One region of the Lentibacillus salinarum genome, then DNA from elsewhere that is predicted to be linked to it. Evidence: riboswitches for the same ligand, from Rfam matches in the RefSeq annotation. Region 1 holds a riboswitch; the other holds the start of a gene.
The links. A riboswitch is a leader RNA that binds a small molecule or an ion and turns the genes downstream of it on or off. The one in region 1 is predicted to bind S-adenosylmethionine.

Region 1 (15,510 bases):
ATCGCCTAGGTAAAGACCGACCAAACCGTGGTAAACCATCTCATGAAAGCGGCGATCAGGCAGTTTTTGAACCCGGTCGTCAGTCTGACTGATAAAATAAATGAGCCGCTTTTTCAAATGGGCCTCATCGTCGTAATAGCTGCAAAAATTCAAATCACCCTCAATGCTGTCTTCCTGCTGATCGATATAATAATCCAACAAAATATGCAACCCCTGCATAAACGGGAAATAGCTTTCTTTTATTTGCTGTGCCAACTCCCCCGTGATCCGCCCACCTAATGCATATGAAACGAGACAAAAAATCCCCAGTGTCGACCCGGCAGCCGCCGAAAACTCGTACCAATACAACGATGAGTCATTGGCATTCACCTCATACCAGTTAACAAGCCTCGGAATCCGTTCTTCCGCTTTGACATGTTTGTAGACCTGCAAGTCGCTGTACAACTGCCCAAGTTCCTGTAAGTGTTGCCGGATAAGATCGTATGAATCCAGCCGCCGCATCGTTTGCTGACACGTGCGGACAAGGTCGGCCAGATACTCTCCGTCGCGCTGTTCTAATCGGAAGGCGTAATAATGTTGTATCGGGTTGTCGTGGCTCAGCGCATCAGCCATCGATTCATGCAGCAGGCGAAAATCATCCGGGTCAAGTGACGTGCTCCGGTCACACAAGTTGTCCAGGTAGTCACTGATCGTCTGGTAGGCAACAATAAACCGGATTGCTTCTCGCCACCTGTACCCGGCAAGCAGTGCATATACCGCACCGCCCAAACAGTGAAACCTTTTTGATTCGATACTCGCAAGTGCCTGCTGCTGCAATTCTTCATCCGGTATCGCGTCAGCCCGCTTTTTCCAGAAGGCCAATTCTGTATGGACAGCCGGGAAAATTTTGCGATAGACAGCTGCCATTAATGTAACAGGGGTCTTCGGTATGCTGTATGCCAACAACCATTCCTCCGATCATTCGATACAAGCGAGAAAAATTTGCTATACTACTTATATCATCATATTTTAAAGGGGGATTCAAATGATTCAGTCATACAAAAATAAAACACCCGACATTCACCCATCGGTTTTTATTGCCCATGATGCCGACGTCATTGGCGATGTCATCATTGATGACCAATCAAGCATCTGGTTTAAAACCGTCATTCGCGGCGATGTAGCGCCAACGCGGATCGGGAAAGGCGTTAATATCCAGGACCTGTCCCTTGTCCATCAAAGTCCGAATATGTCGGTAACGATAGAAGATCACGTGACAGTCGGCCACCAGGTGACGCTGCATGCATGCACCATCCGCCAAAACGCCCTGATCGGCATGGGGTCGATCATTCTGGATGGGGCGGAAATTGGTGAGCATGCCTTTATCGGTGCCGGCAGTCTTGTCCCACCCGGCAAAACAATCCCGCCCCGCACACTTGCCCTCGGAAGGCCCGCCAAAGTCGTCCGGGATTTAACGGAAGCGGATTATCAGGAAATGGCACGTGTTTATCAGTCATATATCGAGAAAGGGCAATACTATCTAAAGCTGACAGGTTCTTTTGATTGAACTGGTCAATTGATTACGATTATCACCGCTTCATATATCGTTCAGGTCATGTCAAAAAAGATGCGGAATCAGCCGCATCTTTTTTGATTCGTCACGATTCAGTTTTTACCAGTGCCTGTAATTCATCCACCTTATCCGTTTTTTCCCACGGGAAGAGCGTATCTGTTCGGCCAAAATGCCCATAGGCAGCCGTATTTTTAAAGATCGGCTTTTTCAGATCAAGCATCCGGATGATCCCGGCCGGACGAAGATCAAATGATTTCCTAATAGCGTCCACAAGTGCGTCTTCACGCACATCTCCCGTGTTAAATGTATTAACGGAAATCGATACCGGTTCGGCCACACCAATCGCATAGGCCAGCTGCACTTCACACGTTTTGGCCAGTCCGGCTGCGACAATGTTTTTGGCAACGTAACGGGCCGCATAGGCTGCCGAGCGGTCAACCTTCGTATAGTCTTTTCCGCTGAACGCCCCGCCGCCGTGACGGGCATAGCCGCCATATGTGTCAACGATGATTTTCCTGCCTGTTAAGCCTGCATCGCCCTGGGGGCCGCCGATCACGAACCGGCCTGTCGGGTTAATGATATAGTTGGTCGTTTCGTTCAGCAAGTTTGCCGGCACGACAGGTCGGATAACATGCTCGATCAGATCCTGTTCAATTTGTTCTGTCGTTATATCCTGATGATGCTGGGTGGAGATAATAATCGTATCAACGCCAGCAGGTATCCCGTGTTCATCATAGTCAATCGTGACCTGTGTTTTGCCGTCGGGACGCAGGTAATCCAGAACATTATCCTTTCGCACATCTGCCAGACGTTTTGCCAACTTATGAGCTAGTGAAATCGGCAGCGGCATCAGTTCCGCCGTTTCGTCACAGGCAAAACCAAACATCAATCCCTGGTCTCCTGCCCCAATTGAGGCAATTTCTTCGTCACTCATTTTTCCCTGACGTGCCTCCAGCGCTGTATCAACACCGCCGGCAATATCAGGGGACTGCTCGTCAATCGCTGTGAGTACGGCACACGTTTCCGCATCAAACCCGTATTTTGCCCGGGTATACCCGATATCTTTAATCGTTTGCCGGACGATCGCTGGGATATCCACATATGTCGTTGTGGTGATTTCACCCGACACCAGCACCAGGCCTGTTGTGACAGTTGTTTCACAGGCAACACGGGCATTCGGGTCTTTTTTTAAAATCTCGTCCAATATCGCATCTGAAATCTGGTCACAAATTTTGTCCGGGTGGCCTTCTGTAACCGATTCAGATGTGAATAAACGCCGTTTTACAGCCATGTGGCCATGTCCTCCTTAAGTATATGGTACGGAACTCTTTTTCAGTCTATTATTGCAATCAATTAACGTCTTAAAAAACAAAAAACCTTTCCTGCACAGTGAGGAAAGGGTTCGAGGCCTTTCACTCTTATTGTTCAAGGTTGAGCCCTTGCACCAGATTAGCACCTTTTCACAGACGTGATGGTTGCTGGGCTTCATCGGGTCTGTCCCTCCACCAACTCTGAATAAGAGAGTATCCGTTCGCAAATAATCGTAACGAAATCCGTATGGGATGTCAACTTTTTCATCGGACCGGCGTCACATTGCCAAAAAAAATTCATATGATTAAATACAAAAATAGTATGGACTAATTTATTAAATGTGTTATACTAATATCAAATTTACATGATCAGGTTATTTTTGATTGAATCCATTAAAAGGTAGGTATTGAAAATGAAAACAAAGGAAGATGCATTGTTAACGCAGGACCTGCTTACCCACCATAATATACAAACCAATTTAACTGTACCGCAGTTAGTCGAAAAAATCCTGTCACGTCATGAGGGTATCTTGAGTGCCACTGGCGCAGTGTGTGCAACGACTGGGGAGTACACCGGCCGTTCACCAGACGATAAGTTTATCGTCCGTGATGATGTCTGTGATGAATTGGTTAACTGGGGCGATATCAATCGTTCCATCGATGAAGCTTCTTTTGATAACCTGCTGGAAAAGGTAACGGCCTACTTGCACGATAAAAAGGAACTATTTCACTTCAAGGGATTTGCCGGGGCTGATCCAAACCACCGGCTGCCGATTGAGGTCATTAATGAGTATGCATGGCACAATCTGTTTGCCCGTCAACTGTTCATCACGCCGACGGATGACGCATTCAGAACGCACCGTTCCGAGTTCACCGTTATATCCGCTCCGACGTTCAAAGCCGACCCGGTAATTGACGGTACGAACTCTGAAACGTTTATTCTGATTTCCTTTAAAAAACGGATTATTTTAATTGGCGGAACCGAATATGCAGGCGAAATCAAAAAATCTATCTTTTCCGTTATGAACTACCTTCTGCCTCAAAAAGATATTCTATCCATGCATTGTTCGGCAAACGTGGGCCAGGAAGGGGATGTCGCCTTATTCTTCGGTCTTTCCGGCACAGGCAAAACAACGCTATCCGCTGATCCGTACCGGCGACTGATCGGTGATGACGAACATGGCTGGAGTCCAAACGGCATATTTAATATCGAAGGTGGCTGCTATGCGAAATGTATCAACCTGTCGCAAAAAAAAGAACCGCAAATTTACAATGCGATCCGTTTCGGGTCCGTGCTGGAAAACGTGATCCTTGATAAAGCATCACGTGAACCAGACTATGACGACACATCGCTAACGGAAAATACACGGGCAGCTTATCCGCTGGAAAATATCGATAACATTGTCAAACCAAGTGTTGCCGGTCATCCAAATGCAATTATTTTCCTGACGGCTGATGCATCAGGCACGTTGCCGCCAATCAGCAAACTGACGAAAGAACAAGCCATGTACCATTTTCTGAGCGGCTATACAAGCAAACTAGCCGGGACCGAGCGCGGGGTAACCCAGCCGCAAGCAACCTTTTCCGCTTGTTTTGGTTCACCATTTCTGCCGCTGGCACCGTCCACGTACGCTGAAATGCTTGGTGACAAAATCGATCAATTTAATTCGAGTGTCTTTCTCATCAACACCGGCTGGACCGGCGGATCATTCGGCACAGGTGAACGGATCAAGCTTTCCTACACACGGGCAATGATCCATTCCGCACTGGAAGGTGAACTGAACAATATTGAGTCAGTGACCGATGATATTTTTGGACTGGAAATCCCGTTGCACGTTCCAGGCGTCCCTGATGACGTGCTGATACCAAAAAATACGTGGGCGGATAAAAAAGCCTACGAAACTGAGGCACAGGCCCTTGCCGTGAAATTTCACAGCAACTTCAACAAGTTCACCAAGGCAAGTGAACAGATCCGAAACGCCGGCCCGGTGTATAAAGGGTAATTCAGCAACAATTTTGATTCCTCATCCCAAAAGGATTTAACATATGAAGAAAATACAGCCAGCTTTGATCTGGCAACCGGTCCCTTGTATGGCGACCGGTTTTTTTATTCCTTCCGCCGACTTCTGGCATCCGGTAACCATCCTCCATATAGGCATTCACACATTTTTTAAACCCGCATAATATGACGACATAACGGAACACAACTCTTATGTGAAAGGAACGAATACTATGAAGAAGCGTTTCGGTATTGCTTTGCTGGGTTGTCTTTTGCTTATATTCACAACAGCCTGTGGTGCCGGCAATGACAAAACCACCCTTCAATTGGCTGAAGTGACACGCTCCCTGTTTTATGCACCACAATACGTCGCGATTGAGAAAGGCTTTTTTGAAGACGAAGGGATTGATATCGAGCTGCAGACAACGTGGGGCGGTGACAAAACCATGACGGCGCTATTGTCCGGCGGAGCGGACGTGGCCCTTGTCGGATCTGAAACATCCATTTATGTCCATGCACAAGATTCCAAAGATAAAGCCATCAATTTTGCCCAGTTAACACAGACGGATGGTACATTTCTGGTTGCTAAAGAGCCAAAGCCTGATTTCACGTGGGACGATATCAAAGGAAGTAAGTTTCTTGGTCAGCGTGTAGGTGGCATGCCGCAAATGGTCGGCGAATATGTCCTGAAACAACACGACATTGATCCGCATGGTGATTTAAACCTTTTACAAAATATTGATTTCGCCAACATACCAGGTGCTTTTTCATCCGGTGATGCCGAATATGTGCAATTGTTCGAACCAACGGCCAGTACATTCGAACAAGAGGGTGAAGGCCATATTATTGCCTCGTTTGGTGAAGAATCTGGAAGTGTCCCCTATACAACATTTATGACGAAAGAAAGCTTTCTGAATGAAGATGAAGAAACCGTCAAACGGTTTACAAAGGCAATCCACGAGGCACAGCGGTGGGTTGAAGCGCATAGTGCAAAAGAGATTGCTGACGTGATTCAGCCATATTTCGAAGACACAGAAAAGGAAATACTGGCATCTTCCATTGACCGATACAAGAACCAGGGATCTTTCGCATCAGACCCAGTGCTTGATAAAGACGGATGGAACAACTTAAAAGCTATTATGGATGAAGCCGGCGAACTGCCAGAAGATGTTCCGTATGAAGATCTTGTCAACACAACCATTGCTGAGGAAGTCATTGGTAACGAAGGAGGATAACCCATGTCATTTCTTACCTTGGATCAGGTTTCACACCATTATTTTTCCAAAAAAGCCTATACAAAGGCACTCGACAACATTTCATTTTCGGTTCAAGAAGGCGAATTTGTGGCACTGCTCGGGCCAAGCGGCTGTGGTAAATCAACCATCCTTTCCATTATTGCCAGGATTTTCGACCATACGGCAGGAGAGATTTACGTAAACGGCCAGCCACTTCATCGGGCCCGGCCGAATATTGGCTATATGTTGCAGCAGGACTATTTATTCCCATGGAAGACCATTATTGATAATATTATGATCGGTCCAAAAATCAGTCATGATCAGTCCAAACAAACGCGGGATAGAGCAGCTGAAATGCTCAGTCAGGTCGGTTTATCCGGCATTGCCGACGATCATCCTGATTCACTTTCCGGCGGGATGCGGCAGCGTGTCGCGCTTGTCCGCACACTAATCACAAACCCGGAGATCCTGTTGTTGGATGAACCGTTTTCCGCCCTCGATTATCAAACCAAATTAAAGCTGGAAGACCTGGTCTGGGATCTGCTGCGTCTGTACAACAAAACGTCCATTCTAGTCACCCATGATATCGGTGAAGCCATTGCCATGAGTGATCGGATCCTAGTGATGGCTGCCAATCCGGGCGCCATTGCTAAAACGTTTGAAGTACCGCTGGAACTCCGGCACGAAAAGCCATTTCTGGTACGGCGTCATCCAAAGTATCAAGTCCTATTTGACAAAGTCTGGGAAGAATTAACTAAAAATGAAGACGGATCACAGCAGACAAAGGTGGTGGAATCCTCACATGACATATAACAATGATGACTATTTGTATAAACATTATTTGGAAAACCAGAAACGTGAAAAGCGACTGGTTTCAGCCTGGCAGATCATCATCCTCATTTCTTTTTTTGGCTTTTGGGAGTTAGCCAGCCGGATGAGTTGGATTGACCCGTTAATCTTTAGCTCACCATCGGAAGTGTGCATGGTCCTGGTAGAAAAATTTTCAGATGGATCAATGCTCACCCATCTCCAGATTACCCTGTTTGAAACCATTCTTGGCTTTATGATCGGTACGGTTCTTGGCATTGTGATGGCTGCGATTTTATGGTCATCCGAGCGGTTTTCCAGCATTATGGATCCTTATCTGGTCATCATGAACGCGATGCCCAAAGTTGCTCTTGGACCAATTATTATTGTCGCCATGGGGCCGGGCTATTTATCAATCATTACCATGGGAGCCATTATCTCAGTCGTGATTACGACTCTGGTCGTTTATTCCGCGTTCAGGGAAGTTGACCCTAACTATATTAAAGTGTTAAAAAGCTTCAAGGCCACACGGGGGCAAATGTTTAAGGAAGCCATTTTTCCGGCTGCCATCCCGACAATGATTTCAACATTAAAAGTGAATGTCGGCCTGTCCTGGGTAGGTGTTGTCGTCGGGGAATTCCTTGTGTCCAATGAAGGGTTGGGCTATTTAATCGTTTATGGCTTCCAGGTATTTGACTTCTCACTCGTCATGTCCAGCTTGATCCTCATTTCCATTTTTGCCGCATTGATGTACAAAATCGTCGAACGTATCGAAATGTTTTTGATTAAGCATACACGGTAAAAGAATCGGCTGTCATAGCCGATTCCGTAACGCTTCGTTTACAATAAACGCCATCGCGTGCGTCAACACATCATCTTTCATAATAAAACTGTACGCCTTGTTATGTTTCACATCGCGGGGGATTCGTGTCAGTTCACACGGGCCTTCCGTCTCATAGTAAGTTTCCTGTACAGCCAGTTCCCCGATTTCCGCAAAATAGACGTTCTTGACAATTGTTTCACTTTTGCCGACAACAAGATACTGACCGATATATTGGACGGTTTCCACGATTCCCCCGGTTTCCTCCTTCACTTCCCGGATTGCTGCATCCCTGGCTGCTTCATTTTCCTCGACTTTGCCACCCGGGAATTCAAGACCCCGTTCCTTATGTCTGGTTAACAGCCATTTATGCTTATACCGGCAAATCACCCATACATGTTTCGGACTCTGGGAAAACGGGTGATCCGCAAACGATAATGTTACCTCATTACGATAATAGTCCGTGAATCTGTACATGATAGTTTCAACTGCTTTCATCTTTTGCTGATTTGTTAGAATGGTTAATATTGGTTATAGACCACTGATCATTATCCCATGAAAACTCAATTGACACCGTATAAGTGCCATATAAATCGGTTGTGTTTTTCTGGACAACTTCCACGGTCCCAGCATCTTTACGTATCATATCATAGTCATGATTTTCGTGAAACCATGGCGGTGTCTCGGTCGGTTTCAGATATAAGCCGTCGGACGCTTCGTGAAAATAAAATTGAACATAATCAGATGCCACATCTTTTGTTGTTATGTTTTCAAATTCCTTTAATACCGCCTGCTTGGTGTCAAAATGAATCACTTTATTAGCCTCATCCGTTTCCTGTAGGATCATGTCCATAAACTGATCGGTTAACTTGACGACTTTGGCATGTGACAGCTCATGTTTAACATTTTCTTTTTCGGCTAAATCGTGTTCTGAACCATTTACTTCTCCCACTGAATGGCTTTTATCCTGCTCGGCCAATACGGCCGGTTCGGTTGCTGGATGAGCGATATACGATATGAGTGATATAATTCCCATTACAAAGCTTACATTCACGATACGCTTTTTACCTGTCATAACGAATCTCCCTTCAGTATAATTTATAAGCTTCTTATTAATATACTATTCCTCTTTTTTTGACTGCATTAAACCATTTGAAAAACTTGCGGGCGTCCTGAGCCCTTCCGTCTTCAGTGAGCGCTGAATTTTTGGTAAAAAAATAGGAATAAGACATGTCGCTTATTCCCTGGTCGTTGATCACATCCGGTTGTCTGTTAACACACCCATGCTTTCAATATGCTTTTTGGTTTCTTTATCCCCGAGCTCATAAATCATTTGAAAGGCAGCCGTTATGCCGGCATCGTAATTATCATTCGGTTGATCATTATGGTATGGCCTAATCGGGACATGCGCTCGCCAAAAAGCCTGTCTATCCGAAATATGCATACCATCCAGTCGTTGCCGCAATTGACGTGCTTCATCTTCCGTAGCATAAATCACAAACGCATCGTTATTATCATATCTGACTTGGGAAATTTCGTGGCTTCCCGTGTTGATATAAAACTTCTTCTTCATGGTCAGCACCTCCTGTTATTAATTTGTCTTAAAACAGGGGTAATTATGAATGAAAGACAAAAAAACAGTACCCTTATGTCACGTTGTCAAATAAAACAAAATCCCACCAGCCTAATCTGTTCAGACGATGGGATTTATATGTTTCAGTTAGCTGCCGGCTGTTGAAGTCCGGCTTTGTCAGCCAATATGCAGCGGCCTCTTCCATGCGGGATACACATCGGTGTCCCAAACATCGGGTCAAACGTCACATCACACTTCATTTGAAACACTTCATGAACCAAGTTGCACGTGACAATTTCTTCCGGTCTCCCTTGCGCAAAAATCGTTTTGTCCTTAATGGCCACAATATGATGTGCATAGCGGCAGGCAAGATTTAAATCGTGCAGTACCATGACAACCGTGCGCCCGTCTTTTTCATTTAACTCAAATAGAAGATCAAGCACATCAATCTGGTGGGTCATATCCAGATAGGTTGTCGGTTCATCAAGCAAAATAGTGTCCGTTTCCTGTGCCAGTGTCATAGCAACCCAAGCCCGCTGCCGCTGCCCGCCGGAAAGCGAATCAACCGGGCGGTCCTTAAATGCCAGCGTATTGGTTGCCTCGAGTGCCTGATGAACAGCCCGATCATCTTCCTTGGACCACTGTTTGAAAAAACCGTGGTGCGGATGCCTGCCCTGTTTAACGAGTTCCATGACACTTAAGCCATCAGGCGATGCCGGACTTTGTGGCAAAATAGACAATTTTTTCGCTACGTCTTTCGTACCCATTTTGGCAATATCTTCCCCGTCCAGCACCACATCGCCGCCTTTTGGCTTCAATAAGCGGGCCAATGACCGAAGCAATGTCGATTTCCCACAGCCATTACTGCCGATGAATACGGTAATTTCACCCTTGGGAATTGTTATATTCAAATCATCAATGATGATGTCATCACCATAACCGAGCGTTAAATCTTGTGCCGATAACGTCTGCATCGGAATCTCTCCCTATGTCTTGCATTATCTTTAGAACGAACTGGCATACATATGTAAAGCGATATATGCCGCAACCATTTACTTCTTACCTACAGTTTATTTCGTATTCGGCCATAAGTCAATGACTTCCGAGAATCATTATCATTTAGATGCTCGGCCAATTTGCTCCGAACCAATTTGTTGGAAGCATTACGCGGCAGTTCATCTAAAAAAATAATTGCTTTCGGTATTTTATAACCGGCCAAACGCTCGCGGGCAAAATCCAAGATCGCTTCCGTAGAAACGGATGCTTGTCGGCGAACAACAAACGCGACAGGAACCTGGCCCCATTTTTTGTCCGGTTTACCAACGACACCTGCTTCATGAATACCATCAAACGAAGCCAGCACACTTTCAATTTCTGTCGGATAAATGTTTTCCCCACCGGAAATGATCAGATCTTTGCGCCGGTCAACGACATATAAAAAGCCATCCTGATCGGTATAGCCGAGATCACCGGTTGCCAGCCAGCCGTCAATGATCGACTTGTTGGTTGCCTGTTCACGGTTAAAATAACCCTGTGTGACCATTGGGCCTTTGACAAAAATTTCGCCCACCTCATCCCCGATAGCATTGATCTGCAACTGGGCGGGAAACAACGGCTTTCCGGATGAACCGAGTTTTTCCAATGCATCATCCGGACTTAGTGTTACAATTTGAGATGACGTTTCTGTCATACCATACGATTGAAAAACGGGCACTTGTTTGGCCTTCGCTTGTTCCAGCAATGATTTCGGTGCCGGACCACCGCCGAGCAACATGCACCGGAACGTATCCGGGTAGCGTTTGTCCCCCAACAGCGTAAGCAGATCGTTGACCATCACGGTGACAACGGAAGCAATCGTGACACCTCTTGTCATAATCGCATCGTGAACGAGCTGTCTGTTATAATGTTCCATTAAATAAACCGGCATACCATAAATGACACTCCGGATCAGGATTGCTAAACCACCGACATGAAATATCGGCAGGACGGCAAGCCATTTATCCCGGGCTCGCAGGCCAAGATTCAGCATCGATCCAACTGCACTCCACCAATGATTGCCGTATGTATGAACGACACCTTTCGGAAAACCGGTTGTACCTGATGTATAAATGATCGTGAAAACCGCATCCAGATCAATTTCCGATTGCAGTTTGCCTGTTCGTTCCGGCAACTCCCAAACGTCTGAAAATTTATGGAAAGTTGCGTTTAGGTTCCGGTCGTGAAGCTGGCCCAACACAAGGCTGACGCCGGCATCATTCAGCTGATCATTTAATTCCTGCTCAGTCAACCGGATGTTCAGCAAAACAGCCACTGCACCAAGATACGATAACGCATGAATCGCCACAACCATATCGATATGATTGGCAGACAGAATCCCGACTTTCGTATTGTTTTGCACACCAAGGCCACTTAATTTCCGGGCAAATGACTGGCTCTTGTTTTTCAGTTCCAAGAAAGTACAAGTATTGCCATCAGGTCGTTCGATGGCCGTTTGATTAGGTGCCAGCTCAGCCTGTTTGGAAAGCCAATGGGGAATAACTTCAGCCATATGTCTTACCTTCTTTCATAGCAAAATTGTAGATAAACCGAAAGCCTTTGCCGCTTAGCAGCAAAGGCTTGGTAATCATCTGTAACATTATGGAAAACGTGGAAATTGTTTGAAATCAGGTTTGCGTTTTTCTTTAAACGCATCACGGCCTTCTTTTGCCTCGTCAGTCGTGTAATAAAGCAATGTAGCGTCACCGCCCATTTGCTGCAACCCAGCCAAACCGTCCGTGTCAGCATTGAATGACGCTTTCAAGAACCGGAGAGCGGTTGGTGATTTCGCCAGCATTTCGTCACACCATTGCAATGTTTCCTCCTCCAGTTTTTCCAGCGGTACCACCGTGTTGACCAAGCCCATTTCATAGGCTTCCTCGGCATTGTACTGACGGCACAAATACCAAATTTCCCGGGCGCGTTTATGCCCGACCATCCGTGCGAGCAGCCCGGCTCCATATCCGGCATCAAAACTTCCCACTTTCGGGCCGGTCTGACCGAAGATGGCATTGTCAGCAGCGATGGTCAGGTCACAAACGACATGAAGCACGTGCCCGCCACCAATGGCATAACCGGAAACCATGGCGACAACAGGCTTTGGAATGGTACGAATAAGACGCTGCAGATCCAGAACATTCAGTCGTGGTACGTGATCTTCACCAACATAGCCGCCGTGTCCACGGACTGACTGGTCACCGCCGGAACAGAACGCCTTGTCACCGGCTCCGGCCAGAATGATGACACCAATTGATGAGTCATCGCGGGCATCGGCAAACGCATCAATCATTTCATTGACGGTAAGCGGTGTGAACGCATTACGCTTTTCCGGGCGGTTCATCGTCACTTTAGCAATGCCGTCGTACTTTTCATAAATAATTTCGTTGTACTGTTTCGCTTCTTCCCATTGAACAGTCATGTTATGCCTCCTTAAATTGTTAATATGTACAGCCATTTTAACTGGACTGCAAATATTCATTCACTATTTTACCAAAAGTCGCCGGTTGTTCCACGTGAATTGCATGTCCCGCACCTTTAATGACGATATGTTCAGCTTCGGGCAGCAGCCTTTCCATCGCCTGGTTAAGATTGATGAATTTTTGATCCCACTCACCGGTCAGCAGCAAAACAGGCAGACGGAGCTGCTCCAACAGGCCCCACCAGGAAGGCTGTTTCCCCGTTCCCATATACCGCAGTGACTGGGCAAGTCCCTTCTCAGAATGTGATAAGCGCTCAGCTCGTAATTGGTCACGGACTGCTTTAGGCAATTGTTTCTGTGATTGAAACAGCGGGATATTCTCCCAGTAGGCTACAAATGCTTCGATCCCATCCAGCTCAATCCATTGTGCCAAGTTTTCATCACGCTGCCGGCGGGTTTCACGTTCTGTTTTACCATCCAACCCGGGTGAAGCACTCTCCAATATGAGTGATGCGACACGTTCTGGATAAACAAGCGCAAACGACAGGGCCGCTCGTCCACCCATGGAATAGCCTATAAGGTACACCTGTTGCCATTCCAGTTCATCCAATAATCCAGCCAGATCACGGCAAAACGTCTCCATCGTTTTGGCAGGGTCTTGTCCTGTTCGGCCGTGACCAGGTAAATCAAGGGTTAGTACCTGAAACGTATCCGCCATATCCTGTATTAAATTTGTCCACGTGCCAGCCGTCCCGGTAAACCCATGCAGCAGAACGACTGGCTCTCCATCACCTTGCAGTTCATACCAATAAGCTGTCCCATTAATCGTCACATGCATATCATCACGCCTTTAACAGTGATGTTTCGATAGCCTGCCATTTGCGGCGATGCCATTCCATATTAGCGGTCCGATCAGTGTTCACCTCTATAACCGACAGACCATCATATTGATAGCTTTCACGGAGCGCCTGCTTCAATTCCGGAGCACTAGCGGGCCGCTGATAGGAGCCGCCATACATATTAACAGCATGCTGAAAGTCAATATCCGGCGGCGTCCCAAATAATGCTTCAAAATGCGCTTGATGATTAACTTGCGGCAAAAAGGAAAAAATGCCACCACCGTTATTATTGACCACAAGAATCGTGATATTGAGATCGTAGTGCTTGGCCGCCAGCAGCCCGTTCATATCATGGAAAAAGGACAAATCACCAAGGACAAGGGTGACAGGCTCTCCCGCGGCCGAGGCACCAAGACCACTGGAAACCATGCCATCGATGCCATTAGCTCCACGATTTGCCAGCACGTCCACTGATTTATAGGTTGTCATGAAAAAGGTGTCCAGATCCCGAACAGCCATACTATTGCCGACATAGATACTGCTTTCATCCGGAACGACTTCCAGCAAACGGCGGACCGCCTCTCCTTCTGTAACCGTATCCCGATCATCAGAGGCCAATAAATGATCTTTCGCCGTCTGATTCATCTGTTGCCACGTTTCCAGCCAGTCGGCATCAGACGCGCCGTTACCGCATCTATTTGTCAGATCCTGGCATAACAAAGCTGCATCAGCATAAATCCATTCTGTCCGATTGCCGGCAGGCTCCCGGTATCCGGCCGTGTTTTCCACGACAAATTGCGGAATGTCGTGATTTTCTCTGGCATAGAACAGATAGGCTTTTGATACTGGCATGGCGCCAAAGCGGATAATGAAATCAGGCTTGAGCCGCTGCCTTAGTGTTTCACTTCGTAAAATGGCGTCATAGCCTTCGATGATCACACCTTTATCGTGCTGCCCGGCTCTTACTTGTGATAATGGATCAGCAAGAACGGGCAATCGCCAAGCCCTTGCAAATGCCGTTACCGCTTGTGCAAAGGCCGGATCTGTCTGTGGACCGCAAACGATCAGTCCTTTTGATAAACACTGTAATTTGCCACTCAGTGCATCAAGTTGCGCCGGATCGAGACGACGTTTCCCGTCAGCTGCTGTATAAAACGATATATCATTCTGGTCGCCCCACACGTTTTCCAATGAAAAATCGGGGATTAATGGCTCCCGGTATGGAAAATTCAAATGAACAGGGCCCGAGTTGCCTCCATTGGCTGTAAGAACAGCCCGTGATGCTTTATTTCGTGCGTAAGCAAGCATATGGTCATCAGCTTCAGGAAGCGCCATTTCATGAAACCATTTAGCATAATCACCGTATAATTTAAGCTGTCCGATTGATTGCGGCGCCCCGACATCACGCAATTCATGCGGCCTGTCAGCAGTCAGGACAACAAGCGGCACACGGCTGTAATACGCCTCGATAATCGCCGGAAAATAATTGGCAGCAGCCGTCCCTGAAGTACAGACAATGGCAACACCCTTCTGTTGCTTTTTGGCCATTCCCAGCGCAAAAAAAGCAGCCGAACGTTCATCAAGCACAACCCACTGGTTCAATCCGGGATGTTCGCTAATCGTCATCGCCAGCGGTGTGGAACGAGATCCCGGTGAAACGACAACATCCGTCAGTCCGCTTTTGAATAATTCGTCAACAAAATTCGCGGTATAGCGTGTCAATTTTTCAGTATGATTCATCGGTCAGCCTCCCAACACGGACAGCATTGGCTTAAATTTAATATTGGTTTCGTCATATTCTGTTTCCGGATCCGAATCTTTCACAATCCCGCAACCGGCAAAGAGAGAGGCCTGATCTCCCCGAATCAGCCCTGATCGGATAGCCACGGCAAATTCGCCGTTCTGATTACTGTCAAGCCAG
Region 2 (15,510 bases), on a different contig from region 1:
AAATCGCCGAAAGCTGGCCGGATCATCTGGATTCCACCGCTGCAGCAGAAGAATGGGGTTTTAAAGCTGCATATGATATTGACCGGGTGACTGCCGATATGCTGGGAAAACTTCAGGAATAGGATAAAAAACGTTCCCTGATTGTGGTCAGGGAGCGTTCTTGTATGTCGGCAGGCGTGCGGCAAGCGGATCCACCTGTGTGGAGTGATGGATTTATTGAAAAAACCGGATGAATTATTATCCGAGATAAAAGCGTTAGATGCCGAACACCCACAAGTGTTTCAAAAAATTTATTCAGAATACGTGAAGCAAGTAAGTTGGAAATTTTTCAGTCCTAATGACATACCAGACGATAAAATGTTTTTTGATGCGAGCTGGCCATATTCTCCTCTCTTTATTCCATAGCCAGAAAGTGTACCAGTAAATGGCAGAAGTGCGGTACTCGGGCAGAAGTTGCGGTGCACGTGCTGAAGTTTGTGTGCAGTACAAAACGCAGCTCGCGTAACAATTGCATAGAATCGCGCAAACGACCATACGCGCAGCCACAACCTAAATCAGGCAAACTGCGCGCTACAGCAATCGAGTCGCACGACTATCCAGCTAGACCGCGCGCCTGCTAGCCTGCTACACCAACCGCACCTTCTATGCAAGCTACGTGGGTTAACGCCAGTCACCGGGCCGAAAAAAAGAAATCAGCATTCTAGCCGATTTCTTCCCGTTTAGCGTAAATTAATATGAGCCGCTGAAAACGCGGCAGGCCGCGTTTCCTTAGCCAGCATACATCGCCTCAACTTGTTTCTGCAGTTCTTTATCCGCAATATAGTCATCATAGCTCATTTCTTTATCAACAATACCTTGTGGCGTGATTTCAATCAGCCGGTTGGCGATCGTCTGGATAAATTCATGGTCGTGTGATGTAAATAAGATCGAGCCTTTAAATCGCTTCAGCCCATTGTTCAGCGAGGTGATCGACTCCAAATCAAGATGGTTGGTCGGCTCATCGAGAACAAGCACATTGGCACCCGACAGCATCATTTTCGACAGCATGCAGCGGACACGCTCACCACCGGACAGGACACTTGCCTTCTTCAGCGCCTGATCCCCCGAGAACAGCATACGGCCCAGGAATCCGCGCAGGAATGTCTCCGTTTCATCTTCAGGCGAATATTGCCGGAGCCAGTCGACAAGCGGCAAATCATTGTCGTCAAAATACGCGGCATTATCCCGAGGGAAATACGATTGCGACGTTGTCACGCCCCATTTATACGTGCCAGCATCCGGTTCTATATTACCCATCAGTATCTCAAACAATGTCGTTTTAGCCAGATCATCTTTGCCGACAAACGCCACTTTATCATCCTTGTTGACGGTGAAACTGACATTATCAAGCACTTTTTTGCCATTAATCGTTTTCGTCAAGCCTTCAACTAAGAGCAAGTCATTGCCAATTTCCCGGTCAGGTGTAAAGTTAATATACGGATATTTCCGTGATGACGGCTTGATGTCATCCAGTGTGATACTGTCGAGCAGTTTTTTCCGTGATGTGGCTTGCCGTGATTTCGACGCATTCGCGCTGAACCGCTCGATAAATGCCTTCAGATCTTTGATTTTTTCTTCTTTCTTTTTATTTTCTTCTTGTGCCATTTTTTTGGCCAGCTGGCTGGATTCGTACCAGAAATCATAATTGCCGACGTAGATTTCAATTTTGCCGTAGTCAACATCGGCAATGTGTGTGCATACCTTATTAAGGAAGTGGCGGTCATGCGATACAACAATCACGGTATTTTCAAAGTTGATCAGGAATTCTTCCAGCCACTGAATGGCGTGAATGTCCAAACCGTTTGTCGGTTCGTCCAGAAGTAAGATATCCGGATTTCCAAAGAGTGCTTGTGCGAGTAATACCTTGACTTTCTGGTTTTCGGGCAATCCCGCCATGTTTGCTGAATGAAGGGACTCATCAACGCCCAGTCCTTTCAATAGAACGGCTGCGTCGGATTCCGCTTCCCAGCCGTTCATTTCAGCAAATTCCCCTTCCAGTTCAGCCGCGCGAATGCCATCCTCCTCGGAAAAGTCAGGCTTCATGTAAATGGCATCTTTCTCCTGCTTGACCGCATATAGGCGTTCATGTCCCATCAGGACTGTTTCGATGACATCGTAGTCTTCATAAGCGAAGTGATCCTGTTTCAAGACAGCGATTCGCTCATCAGGTCCTGTCGTTATGCTTCCTGATTGCGGTTCCGCTTCACCGGAAAGAACCCGCAGGAACGTGGACTTGCCGGCCCCATTTGCGCCAATGACGCCATAGCAGTTGCCGGGCGTGAATTTCAGATTCACATCCTCAAACAGTTTTTTATCCCCATATCGCAAACTTACATTATTAACCGTTATCATGCCTTAACGTCCTCCAATATTTATCATCATCGTTAGCTTAAGTGATTTAAGGCGATTCGTCAACGTAAACGGTTTCCGGCACCGCGCCATCGGACAATTGACATATCAGGCTGCCGCGAAACACCAAAGTGTCAAAAAGGTTGCCAGCCGCCAAAAAGAATCTTACATTAACAGTAGAAGTGTGTGTTCAAATAGGAGGATAAAAAGGACCAAGAAGTTCGAGGCGGCGCCGTTTCGAGCAGCGGAATGTATGCCTTCAGATACATGAGCAGCGGAGAAACAAGCCAACGAAGAAATTCGACGTGTCATTTTTACCGGACTTTTTGAACAACCTCTAGAAGACTTTTGATATAAGAGGGGGAAACCATCAATGGAACGGGGAAGCCATCACCGCTTGTTGCATTTAAGAGACATTTTATTCAACGATACGGACGAGCATCATGATTTGGGGATCGATGAGCTGATTGAAAAACTCCGCGCCGTAACCGGTGATGCCACATTTGACAAGCGGACGGTCAAGCGCGATCTGGAAACCCTTGATGACAGGGATTTTGAAATTGTGCGCAACCAAGGGAAATACGGTAAAATCAAATACAGCCATCAGACGCGGCTGTTTGAAACGTATCAGCTACGGCTGATCATTGACGCTATTTTGTCGGCGCGTTTCATTACGACAAACGAAAAGGAAAAATTGATTCAGAAGATCAAGCAGCTGACAAGCAGCCATATTGGCAAAACATTGCCGGAGCCGATTTTGTTCAGCCAATCCGCCAACATCGATTACGAGTTGGTTAAGCTGAATATCGACCGTGTCCACCGAGCGATTTCGGATGGCAAAGTACTGACCTATCAATACGGCAAATTCAATGTCCAGAAGCAATTTGTCTATCACCGGGAGGGAACCTTTTATCATGTTGAGCCGTACGCCTTGATCTGGCAAAACGATTATTACTATTTGATCGGGATTTTCCAGGATACGAATGAACTGCGCCATTACCGACTTGATCGCATCCGTAACATCAGTGTCAGCGACGAGTCGTTCAAAAAGCGGGACTTCAATTTGCAGGAATATGTGAACCAGAGTTTTCACATGTTTGCCGGTGAAGAGATGCGTATTAAAATCCGCTTCCACAACAGTTTAGTCAATGTCGTGCTGGACCGGTTCGGACAGGATGCGGATATACGGGGGCTGGATGAAGATCATTTTGTTCTGTCGACGAAAGCCAAGCTGTCGGAAGGGCTGGTCAATTGGATCCTGACGTGGGGTAACCGGGCGAAAGTGCTGTCACCCAACCATCTGGCGGAGCGGATCAAACGGCAGATCCGGCAAATGCTGGACGTGTATGAGGATTAACAACGGACGGTCGGTGAAACAAGGGACCGAGCGCTCTGCCCGGGTCCTTGTTCAGTCTTCCGTCTCGATCCCTAACGTCCGGTATGGCACGTCAATATTGAAGGTGAGGTTGTTTGCTTCCAGGTCAATTTGTTTCACGCTGACTTGGAAGTTACTTTTAATGTCCATATCGGTCACCGCCACATAGATTTCCGCATCGGCCGGATTGATTGTCACCCATGCCGGCATCGGCAAATATTGCTGCAAATAGTCCATGATTTTTTTGTTCGGCAAAGCCAGCTGCCCGATGGAAATCGACTGTTGCTTAAGGATGATGTCACCATTTTCTTGTACAATCGGCTCAAGATGAACAGATAACGGAACCGTTGAGGAAAAGACGGGCAGCTCACCGACAAGCTCCACATCATCATCCAAGGATACACTGTACTGATGGCCACTCCCCTCCAACAGTTTATCAAGATAGGCGTTGATAAGCTCGTTTAAATTCTGTTTGGTGGTGCGGACCGTAAATTCCGAGCTCGGCTGGGTGTGGTTCTCGGCCGGGTCAGGTGGCGTTGTTTCCGAAACAGGCCAGAAAATCAGTGCTATGATGGCGATTACCACAAACACATTGGCTCCGAGCAGCCAGAAGAACAGCCGCTGCCACTTATTGGGTTGCTTTTGATGATGTGCCACAGCACGGCTCCTCCTTTAAGAATCTGTCAAATAATCCAATACCCGTTTGGCCAACAGCTGATAGCCCCGATGGCTGGGGTGAAAATGATCGTCCGCGAATAATTCATAGTCGCCGGATTCGAACAGGTCAGCGATTGGGATGAACGTTACGTTTTCGTACTGATCAGCGACATCCCGGCTCGTTTGATTCCAGTCATCCACAATCATGTCAAGTTCTTCAATATCCGCGAAGTAGTTCAAAAAAGGGTTGTAAACACCAACTAAATAAATCTCGGTATCTGGGTTCATATTGGTCAGTTTATCAAAAATCTGCTGCAGCCGATCTTTGTACGCACGTTTGGCCGGTGTGAAATTTTCCAGCCGTAAGTTGGTGACGTTTTCTTTGACAACCTGCATAATATCATTAGCGCCAATCGTAATCAATACCATATCGGCATGATCAATCGACTGGGCAATTTCAGGCTGATCAAGGCGTTCCAGCAGCTGGTCGGAGCGGTTGCCGCGTTTGCCGTAATTTTCAAATGAGACGACTTGTGTGTTTTTGTTGATTTGATTATCCAGGATCCCTACATAACCATCCTCCACAACGTCATCCCCGACGCCCTGGGTCAGCGAGTCGCCAATGGCTGTAATCGATGCTTCCTTGTTTGTGAAAAAATCAATGGTACGGTGGACAGCTTGATTCAGAAACACCTGCAGTTGCGTGACAGGCTCCTCTGATTCAATACCGGATGTCGTATCCTCATTCGTTTCTTCCTCATCTTCCGGTTCATCAGCCGCGTCTTCTGTGTCTTTGTCCTCGTTTTGCTGGGCAGCCTGATTGACCGTTTCTTTAGCCGGGCTTTCCGGCTGAGAAAAAATGAGAAAAGGAGCGATGCCGATGAACAGGACACCTAATATAGTGAGTACGTCGTTTTTCTTCATGGTCTTCACACCTGTAGTCAATTTTCATCTGATGTAACATGTTTATCGTCAATATGTAATCAGTTATTGTCGTATAGTTTTATTATATCATGTTCATGCTTGACTCATCCCCCATAAAAAAACCGTGCAAACATAAAAAATTCGTCCTCGGGTGAAGACGAATTTTATAAAAGGGCCACGACCGGCAACGATATTTTTCTATCCGGACCGGCAGTTTAGCTGTGGATCGCCTCTTTCCGGGTGCCGTTTTGCCGGATGCGGACGGCTTCTTCATAGGCCTTTTTGCCGGAAATGACCGTGAGACCGGCTGTCTGGGCTTTTTCCAGTGTCTGATCGTTACTGGTCGGCTGTTCGACCCAAAGAATGGCTGCCTCCTGGTTGATCGCTTGCTCAACCGTTTCCGGTGGAAGTGTCGGCTGATTGGTCAGAACAGCATCTATCTGGAACGGCACATCGCTTAACTGGTCAAATGCCGTTTTGTCCTCTCCGCCGATTGGGGCAATTTGGAAACCGAGCTGCGCCAGTTGTCTGATGTGCTTATCAAATGCCGTATCCCCTGCATTATGTCCTAGGACTGCGAGTGCTTTTTGCCGGATTCCACCGTTGCTCCGGTCAAACGGCGATGCCAGCAGCCATTGGATCGCGTCTTCTTCGCTCAGCTGGATGATCGGCGCTGCACCGGTTGCTGTGGCAATCGCCTGATCCAGATCAGCCAGCGTATCGTTCGTTGCTTCGAGACCGACTGAGAGGCGGACCAATTCTTCCGTCACACCGCTTTTTTCCAAATCCTCCGCTCCCAATTGCTGGTGGGTTGTGGATGCCGGATGGATGATCAGCGACTTCGCATCGCCCACATTGGCAACATGTGACCAGAGGGTAATATTGTCGATCAATTGCCGGCCGGCTTCCCGTCCGCCTTTGATGCCAAATGTGATGATTGAGCCATAGCCTTTTTGTAAGTATTTGTTCGCCAGCTGGTGCGATGGATGCGCCGGCAACCCCGGATAATTCACCCACTCCACGGCCGGATGATTGGTCAAATAATCAGCAACGACAGCGGCATTTTGGTTGTGGCGCTCGACTCTCAGATGCAATGTCTCCAGACCCTGCAGCAGGAGAAACGCATTTTGCGGGCTCAGGCAGGCACCAATGTCGCGCAGCAGCTGGACACGCAGTTTCGTCGCGAAGGCTGCCGGGCCAACGTCGACATAGCGCAGGCCGTTATAGCTGTTATCCGGTTCGGTGAATTCCGGGAATTTGCCATTGCCCCAATTGAAGCGTCCACCGTCAACGACGACACCTGCAATCGCTGTACCATGGCCGCCGATCCATTTGGTTGCCGAATGAACAACAATATCCGCACCCCAAGCGAGCGGCTTCGTCCCATATGGCGTGGCAAATGTATTGTCGATGATGAGTGGGATGTCATGATGGTGTGCAATCCCAGCAAGGGCTTCCAAATCCAGTACGTTCAGGCTTGGATTGGTAATAACTTCACCAAATATCGCTTTCGTTTTATCGGTAATGGCGTTTTCGATTGCTTCAAGGTCTGTCCCATCGACAAGCTTGACATCGATCCCATACCGCGGCAATGTGTTGGCAAATAGATTGTACGTGCCGCCATACAAGTTGCTGTCAGCAATAATTTCGTCACCGCTGCCGGCCAGATTTAAAATCGTGAGCGAAATCGCAGCCATACCGGATGATGTGGCAACAGCCGCTACACCATCCTCTAGTAGGGCCATCCGCTTCTCAAATGCGTCAAGCGTCGGGTTCATAATACGGCTGTAGATATTGCCTTCCTCTGTCAGTCCAAACAAGTTTTGCGCATGTTCCGTATCCTCGAAAACATAAGACGTTGTTTGATAGATGGGAACCGCACGCGATCCTGTCGCCGGGTCGGGTTCCTGTCCACCGTGTAGCAGTTGTGTTTCCTGGCTTTGCAGGTTAAAGTTTGCCATAATGATTGCCTCCTTAAGGTTTATGATAATCATGTGACGCGCTATAAAAAAGTGCTGTCTTAATCGTCTGACGAAGAGGCGAAACGAAAAACCCCCTTCAGTAAGAGAAGAGGGCTATTGCTGTCACCGGTCCTCCTCTTATTTTCCAGATCTAGCGTGACCTGTAGGATGTAGCACCTTTCAAGACACGTTAATCAGCCTTGATGGTTGCCGGGCTTCACAGGGCCTAATCCCTCCACCGCTCTTAATAAGAGATGCTAATTTTATTAATTTAATGAACATTATATAATGAATGCACACCGTCCGTCAAGTTGTTTTCTTAATTTTTTTGCTTGCGGCGGGCCGGTACCGGGTGGGCAGATGCCATATAAATCACTAAAGCAATCCAGATAAAACCAAATGATATCAGGTGCGCGGCGGAAAAGGTTTCACCATAGGCAAACACACCGAGAAGTAGCATGATGGTCGGCGCAATATACTGCAAAAAGCCGACCATCGATAATGGAATCTTTTTGGCACCGCTGGCAAACAAGAGAAGCGGAACAGCGGTGGCAATCCCGGCGCCGATTAATAATAGTCCCATACCGGATAGCATAACATCTGCTGCAATGGAACTGTCCGGCACAATTAGCAGGTAAATCAGCGCGGCTGGTGTGACAATCATTGTTTCGATGGTCAGGCCGAACATGGGACTGATATCGACCGTTTTTTTCAATAAGCCATAAAGGCCGAACGAGAAAGCCAGCAACAGTGATACCCATGGAAAAACACCATAACTGATGGTGAGATTGATCACCCCGATGCCTGCCAGAATAAATGAAAGCAGTTGCCGCTTTGTCAATGTTTCGTTTAACACGATCATTCCTAATAGAATACTGACAAGCGGATTGATGTAATAGCCAAGACTGGACTGGATAACATGGTCGTTATTCACGGCCCAAATAAAGGTCAGCCAGTTTAAGCTGATCACGATCGATGCCAGCGTTATACCGCTCAACTTCTTTTTATCCTTGAAAATAAGCCGGCATTCCTGCATGAACGGGCGCCACTTGCGCACCGACAGCACGATGACAACCATAAAGATGAACGACCAAAGAATACGGTGTGCGAGGATTTCACCAGGCGCAATATCATCAAGCAGCTTCCAATAGATTGGCAAAAAGCCCCACAATAAATAGGCACCTACTGCATACAAAATGCCTGTTTTACTTTCCTGGTTCATGCTGGATACCCCCTTTTGTCATGGTTGCGATTGGACATGTGAGTCGCTGGACATACGGCGAGGAGTGGCTAGCAAATCGTGCGAGCATGGCTACAGTTTGTGAAGAAGCCACCTTAACGCGTGCGGTACCACCCCAAACATAAGCGACATCCAGCCTCAAGTCATACGGCATTATGTAAATATCCTAATTTTAAAATTTATGTTGCAAAATAGCAATCTGTCAGACTTATAGTTTATTAAAAATGCTTTCAAAATGAAGGGAAATCCCATAAGATAGCTTTATAGACATTTATTCCAAGGGGGTTTATTCATGACGGAGAAGCATAAGCAGGTTGACACATCGGTTATCCATGATGGCTATAATCCGGATGACATGCTGGGAAGTCTTACCACACCGCTTTTCCAGACATCAACATTCACGTTTGAAACAGCGGAGCAGGGGGAGCGGCGGTTTGCCGGTGAGGAAGACGGTTACATGTATTCAAGGCTCGGCAATCCCACTGTCAGGGTTCTGGAAGAAAAGATGGCAGCTTTGGAAAATGCCGAGCGCGGACTGGCCTTTGCCTCGGGCATGGCAGCGGTTTCGGCCATTCTAGTGGCCCTAACGAAAGCCAATGACCATATCGTCTGTTCCACGGGTCTGTATGGCTGCACATTTGGCTTATTGAGCATGATGCAGGATAAATACCAGATAACGCATGATTTTTCCATGATGGCAACAAAGGAGGAGCTGCGCACATTAATCAGACCGGAAACGGCTTGCATTTACGTCGAAACGCCGATCAATCCGACGATGAAACTGATTGACTTGGAGATGGTGGCGGAGGTCGCACACGAGCATGATATTCCGGTCGTTGTCGACAATACGTTTGCCTCGCCGTATTTGCAGCGGCCGCTGGAACTCGGCTGCGATGTTGTCATTCATAGTGCCACTAAATATATCGGTGGACATGGCGATGTGATTGCCGGGCTTGCCGCCGGTAAAAAGGATTTTTTGGATGAGGTGCAAATGACGACACAAAAAGATATGGGTGGCATCATGTCACCGTTTGACGCCTGGCTCTTGATCAGAGGGCTCAAAACCTTACCAATCCGGCTTGACCGCCATTGCGATAATGCTGAAAAGGTGTACGAAAAACTGCGACAGCATCCGAACGTATCGCGTGTCCTTTACCCGAATGATGCCAGCCATCCCGATTACCACATTCGGCAAAAACAAATGAAGCGCGGCGGCGGGCTCATTTCCTTTGAAATTAAGGGGACGAAACAGGATGCCCAGCAGCTCTTGAACAACCTGAATTTTATTAAAATCGCTGTCAGCCTCGGTGATGCCGAGACGTTGATTCAGCATCCGGCGACCATGACCCATTCCGTTGTTCCCGAAGCATCCCGGCTGAACATGGGGATTACCGACCAGCTCATCCGCCTGTCGGTAGGCCTCGAGGCATGGGACGAGATTTGGGCCGATATAGAGCAGGCGCTTAACCGGCTGTGAACCTGCCTCTTAAATCACGACATTAAAATAAAGTTTGACTAAAAATGGGCTTATAAAAGCCTGTTTCAGCAAAAATGTTAGAGCCTGTTTTTGAAGGAAGATTGATCAAAACAGGCTCACAGAAATTTCATTCCGGAGAATTTTTGTGAAAAAGTTTGATCACTTTCTGCTTGTGTTATTCTATTGAAGCGCCTTGTTTACGGAACAATGACATCCTCTATACAGTTATGTTTTTATATAAAGAAAGCATATAGAGGAAAGACTACGTGTTTGTTATGCTATTCTCACAATCGGTTTGACTGTTGTGCCTTTTTTAGAGTCCTTGAACGCTTGATTAATTTCATCGAAATCATAAACCTTCACCAGCTTGTCAAACGGAAACTTGCCTGCCTTATAATAAGCTATTAACTTCGGTACGAACAACTGCGGAATAGCATTTCCCTCAATGGCTCCAACAATTGATTTTCCTTCTGCCATAATATCCTCAAACACATTGAACTCCGTCTCTTGCGTAACACCTACGACAGCTGATACTCCCAAGGGTTTTAATGCCTGGACAGAATAGCGCGCAAGAGTTGGAACACTGGTTGATTCAACGGTGTAGTTAGTTCCACCGTTTGTGATTTTTTTAATTTCATCGACGATATCCATCTCTTTACTATTTAAAACATCTGTTGCGCCCAGCTCTTTAGCCAATTCCAGACGACTGTCATGCACATCAACGGCAATGATTTTTGCACAACCGACAATGTTTGCTGCCATGACCGCGCTGAGACCAACTGCACCACAACCATAAACAGCAATAGTTTCCCCGAATTTAGGCTGAAGTTTATTTAATACAGTTCCGGCTCCTGTCTGAATCCCGCACCCCAATGGACCGAGCAAAGATAAATTCACATCCTTATCAACCTTTACGACATTCCTTGCGTTGGCAACAGCATACGTACCGAACGAGGATTGTCCGAAAAAGGTGGACAGTTCCTGATCTCCCTGATGGATTCGTTTTGTTTTATCATTCATGATTCCGCCAAAATTCAGATCATTAAAATACAAACAGTAGCTCGGATAGCCTGTTAGGCAATTTTCACAGTGCCCGCACGAAGAAAATGATAAAACAGCATGGTCTCCGGGCTCCACAGTTTGTACATTGGAACCAATTTTTTCGACAACGCCGGAACCTTCATGTCCCAGAACGGCGGGTAGTGGAACAGGTACATCCTGATCTCTTGCAACAGCATCTGTGTGACATACGCCAGAAGCAACTATTTTGACTAAAACCTCATTATCTTTAGGGTCATCCAACCGGACTTCTTCCAGTTTGAATTCTTCCCCTTTACCATGTGTAACCGCTGCTTTAATTTCCATGTTCCTATTCTCCTTCCAGTTAGTTAAATGTATGCTAAAAACAGTATTCCCCTAATATAGTATATTAATGTAGCGGGATTGTTTCTTAGGTAACACAGAAAACCCATCGCGATTTTTGTAAATCCACAACCTTGACAACTTTATGATGAGACCCGTTTTTATAATAGAAAGGGAATATTATACATTGCGTCGCTTTTGATGTATGCTCAACCCTATGAAACATAAACTATCCGTCCGTTCAGCATGGCTAAACACCAGCTTTCCGGCATAAACTAACGTAAAAAGGAAATTTATGCTATATTAAGGCTAGTGCCGCTTACAATAAAGAGAGGTTTTGACGGTGAACATTATATCGGATTTATTAGGTGTTATTCTTGTTTTGAATATTGCGCTCGCCTTCACCATTATTTTTCTGGAACGGAAAGATGCCTCCGCAACGTGGGCCTGGCTGATGGTGCTATTGTTCATACCAATTCTCGGGTTCGTCCTGTATCTGATTTTTGGCAGACGGATCAGCGGTGAGCGCATTTTTACTTGGGATACGAAGTCGAAATTGGGGGTTAAATTTGCCGTCCAGGAACAATTACGCGCACTGGAAGATGATACCTTCAACTATAAAAATAATGAGCTGGCAGCTTACAAGGACCTATACTATTTGCATATGCGCAATGATGATGCGATCTTGACGCAGGATAACAGTGTCCATATCTTCACGGATGGCAGGGAAAAGTTTGACGCGCTCATTCAGGATATGGAAAATGCAACAGATCACATTCATCTGCTGTATTATATCCTCCGCCATGACCAGCTTGGCAAACGCACGGCGGAAGTACTTATCAGGAAGGCAAGGCAGGGTCTGGAGGTGCGAGTGCTGTACGATGACATGGGCTCACGGAAAATTAGCCGGAAGTTTCTGCATCGCTTGCGCAAAGCGGGGGTCAAAATTGAGTCATTTTTTCCCGCAAAGATCCCGAAAATCAATTTCAAAATCAACTACCGCAACCACCGCAAATTGGCCATCATTGACGGCAAAATCGGCTATATCGGCGGTTTTAACATAGGCGATGAATATCTCGGCCACAATCAAAAGTTCGGCTACTGGCGGGATACCCATTTGCGAATCGCCGGGGATGCGGTCGCGAACATGCAGACCCGGTTCATTCTCGACTGGAATCAGGCTTCACGGGACGATATCCTGTACGATGAACGGTATTATGCCGCCGATCGATGCGGCGATGTCGGCGTCCAGATCGTATCCAGCGGACCTGACTCCGATTGGGAGCAAATCAAAAACGGCTATATTAAAATGATCATGTCAGCCAAAGAGTATGTCTACATCCAGACACCGTATTTCATCCCGGACGACAGTCTTCAGGATACGTTGCGGATTGCCGCATTATCAGGCATTAACGTCAAAATTATGATTCCGAACAAACCCGATCATCCTTTTGTTTATTGGGCCACCTTGTCCTACATCGGCGACTTGCTGAATGCAGGGGCGGAAGTTTATGTTTACCAAAATGGTTTCCTGCATGCGAAAACCATTATCGTTGACGGCAAAATTGCCTCAGTGGGGACGGCCAACATTGATGTGCGCAGTTTCCGTCTGAATTTCGAGGTGAACGCCTTCCTGTATGATCAGGGGTTATCGGAAAGGTTGCTGGATGCCTTTAATCAGGATATTGAACATTCGACCCAAATGACTGACAAATTATACCGGAAACGCTCACTCGGCATCCGGTTCAAGGAGTCGATTTCTCGATTGCTCTCACCGGTCCTGTAAAGCTCTTGACAGGAGTAAAGGAACTGAAAATGGGGAAAATGATAACAAGATGGTAGAACGGAGGTAACGATATGGACAAGAAACCTTGCAGATATTCCCTGGCGGTCAAAACCTCGCATGTGCTGCCGCCGGATACGAACAATCACGGCACGCTTTTTGGAGGCAAATTGATGGCTCATATTGATGACGTCGCAGCAATTGCGGCTGTCAGGCACGCACGGAAACCGGTCGTGACAGCATCAACGGATTCAGTTGACTTTTTGGCCCCGGTCAAAGAGGGTGATTCCGTATGTGTCGAGGCGTTTGTCACCTGGACACACCATACATCGATGGAAGTGTTTGTTAAAGCAGTCACGGAGAACTTGTTAACCGGCAACCGCAAAGTGTGTACGACGGCCTTTCTGACATTTGTGGCGGTTGATGACGCTGGTAAGCCGACACCGGTCCCGCAAGTCTACCCGGTCTCAAGTCAGGAGAAGCAGTTGAGCGATTCTGCGCCGGAACGTGCCGAGCAGCGAAAAAAACGGCGAGAACATTCCAAAGAGGTTGCGGCTGCCTTTGGTACCGAATATCCGTGGAACGACAAGGACTTGGGCACATCCGATCTGTAACGCTCCCATGATGGCTGGGGAAAATGGCGTAGAAAAAAGAGCCTTACAGCGAGGCTCTTACGTTTCAGTCTTTCTGGGCATTTTCCGGCGTCACCCAGTCATTTGCCCAATTTTGAATTTCCTGAATCACCGGTTCTAGGGCTGTGCCTTTTTCCGATAAGGAGTATTCAATACGCACCGGAAATTCGGAATATATATGGCGTTCAACAATACCTTCTTTTTCCAGCATCTTCAGTCGATCAGAGAGCAATCGGCCACTGATAGGCAAATCCGATTCCATTTCGGAAAAACGTTTCGTCCCGTCCAGCAGTTCAAACAGTATCAAACCAACCCACCGCTTGCTGATAATTCCCATAGCACCTTCAAAACGCGGACATAAATCAGTCATCACCATCACCTCTCTCTGATTCATCATCATGTGATTACGAAAAGTAACCTAAGACTATCTTATCATATTCAGGATCATAGGTAAATCGAACTTAAATGCCGTGTTCATGCTCTATTATTTGGTGATTTTTTTCATTTATGAAATAATGACAATGCACACTCAACTATTTGGAGGTAACCGTATGGCAGATAAAAAAACGATGGAAAAGTACGCCGATTTGGCATTGCGTACAGGTGTCAATTTGCAAGACAACCAGGCACTTATGATTAATGCGCCGATTGAAGGAGCGGATTTCACCCGGATCGTTGCCCGTAAAGCGTACGAAATGGGCGCAAAAGACGTACATATCAACTGGTCAGATGATGAATTAACGTTATTGAAGTATGAAAACGCACCGGATGAGGTGATTGGCCATTTTCCGGAATGGAAGGTCAAATTGCATGATATGTACGCGGAAGATGGCGCGGCGGTTCTGTCCATCCGCTCAACCAATCCGGACCTGTTGAAAGAGATTGACTCAGCCCGGGTGGCGATGGCCAACAAAGCGTCTGCGCAGGCAATGAAAAATTTCCGCCAATATACGATGAACGACCGGATTACCTGGTCGATTATTTCCATCCCGACCGGTGACTGGGCACAGAAAATTTTCCCGGGTAAAGCACGGGAAGACGCTGTGGAAAGTCTGTGGGATGCGATTGTGAAAATTGTCCGAGTTGACCGGGACGATCCGGTGGCGGCATGGGACGAGCACAACAAAACGCTGGAGACAGCCCGCGAAATCCTGAATCGCAAAAAATATCAAAAACTCGTCTTTAAAGCGCCGGGAACCGATCTGGAAATTGGGCTGCCGGACGGTCACATCTGGAAGGGCGGCTTAGCTGTGTCGGAGCAGGGCACGCCGTTCAACCCGAATATGCCGACCGAAGAAGTTTTTTCCCTGCCGCATAAATATGGGGTCAACGGTACAGTTGCCAGCACCAAACCGCTCAACTACGGTGGTAATCTGATCGATGGTTTCACCCTGACATTTAAAGATGGACAAGTTGTTGATTATCAAGCTGAACAGGGTGAAGAGACTCTCAAACATTTGCTCGATACCGATGAAGGCGCACGCCGTCTTGGTGAGGTGGCTCTCGTCCCGCATGAGTCGCCCGTCTCTCAGTCAGGGTTGATTTTTTACAATACCCTGTATGATGAAAACGCATCGTGCCACATCGCTTTGGGCAAAGCCTATCCAACGAATCTGGAAGGCGGTGCCGGCATGGATAATAACCAGCTTGATCAGCATGGTGTTAATGATAGCTTAACGCACGTCGATTTTATGATCGGTTCGGAAAAACT

Region 2: it holds a riboswitch for S-adenosylmethionine, as region 1 does, so the genes downstream of both, ACFQ4A_RS17775 (PLP-dependent aspartate aminotransferase family protein) here and metK (methionine adenosyltransferase) in region 1, are expected to answer to the same signal.

The regions. Positions count from the first base shown of each region.
Region 1 covers NZ_JBHTNH010000014.1:5,304-20,813, forward strand. Annotated here, with positions in the region: gene ACFQ4A_RS07015 (tetraprenyl-beta-curcumene synthase family protein) at 1-942, opposite strand, end outside; gene ACFQ4A_RS07020 (gamma carbonic anhydrase) at 1,025-1,546, shown strand; gene metK (methionine adenosyltransferase) at 1,638-2,843, opposite strand; SAM riboswitch class I at 2,968-3,074, opposite strand; gene pckA (phosphoenolpyruvate carboxykinase (ATP)) at 3,276-4,865, shown strand; gene ACFQ4A_RS07035 (ABC transporter substrate-binding protein) at 5,095-6,096, shown strand; gene ACFQ4A_RS07040 (ABC transporter ATP-binding protein) at 6,100-6,909, shown strand; gene ACFQ4A_RS07045 (ABC transporter permease) at 6,899-7,705, shown strand; gene ytkD (RNA deprotection pyrophosphohydrolase) at 7,718-8,200, opposite strand; gene ACFQ4A_RS07055 (hypothetical protein) at 8,208-8,798, opposite strand; gene ACFQ4A_RS07060 (hydrolase) at 8,979-9,296, opposite strand; gene ACFQ4A_RS07065 (ABC transporter ATP-binding protein) at 9,440-10,270, opposite strand; gene ACFQ4A_RS07070 (o-succinylbenzoate--CoA ligase) at 10,360-11,844, opposite strand; gene menB (1,4-dihydroxy-2-naphthoyl-CoA synthase) at 11,932-12,750, opposite strand; gene menH (2-succinyl-6-hydroxy-2,4-cyclohexadiene-1-carboxylate synthase) at 12,788-13,588, opposite strand; gene menD (2-succinyl-5-enolpyruvyl-6-hydroxy-3-cyclohexene-1-carboxylic-acid synthase) at 13,593-15,329, opposite strand; gene ACFQ4A_RS07090 (isochorismate synthase) at 15,333-15,510, opposite strand, start outside.
Region 2 covers NZ_JBHTNH010000058.1:43,014-58,523, forward strand. Annotated here, with positions in the region: gene ACFQ4A_RS17745 (L-threonine 3-dehydrogenase) at 1-122, shown strand, start outside; gene ACFQ4A_RS17750 (hypothetical protein) at 217-405, shown strand; gene ACFQ4A_RS17755 (ABC-F family ATP-binding cassette domain-containing protein) at 769-2,391, opposite strand; gene ACFQ4A_RS17760 (helix-turn-helix transcriptional regulator) at 2,762-3,745, shown strand; gene ACFQ4A_RS17765 (YpmS family protein) at 3,797-4,420, opposite strand; gene ACFQ4A_RS17770 (SGNH/GDSL hydrolase family protein) at 4,436-5,344, opposite strand; gene ACFQ4A_RS17775 (PLP-dependent aspartate aminotransferase family protein) at 5,560-7,305, opposite strand; SAM riboswitch class I at 7,441-7,559, opposite strand; gene rarD (EamA family transporter RarD) at 7,625-8,527, opposite strand; gene megL (methionine gamma-lyase) at 8,838-10,022, shown strand; gene ACFQ4A_RS17790 (NAD(P)-dependent alcohol dehydrogenase) at 10,296-11,387, opposite strand; gene cls (cardiolipin synthase) at 11,728-13,170, shown strand; gene ACFQ4A_RS17800 (acyl-CoA thioesterase) at 13,242-13,781, shown strand; gene ACFQ4A_RS17805 (winged helix-turn-helix transcriptional regulator) at 13,846-14,169, opposite strand; gene ACFQ4A_RS17810 (aminopeptidase) at 14,351-15,510, shown strand, end outside.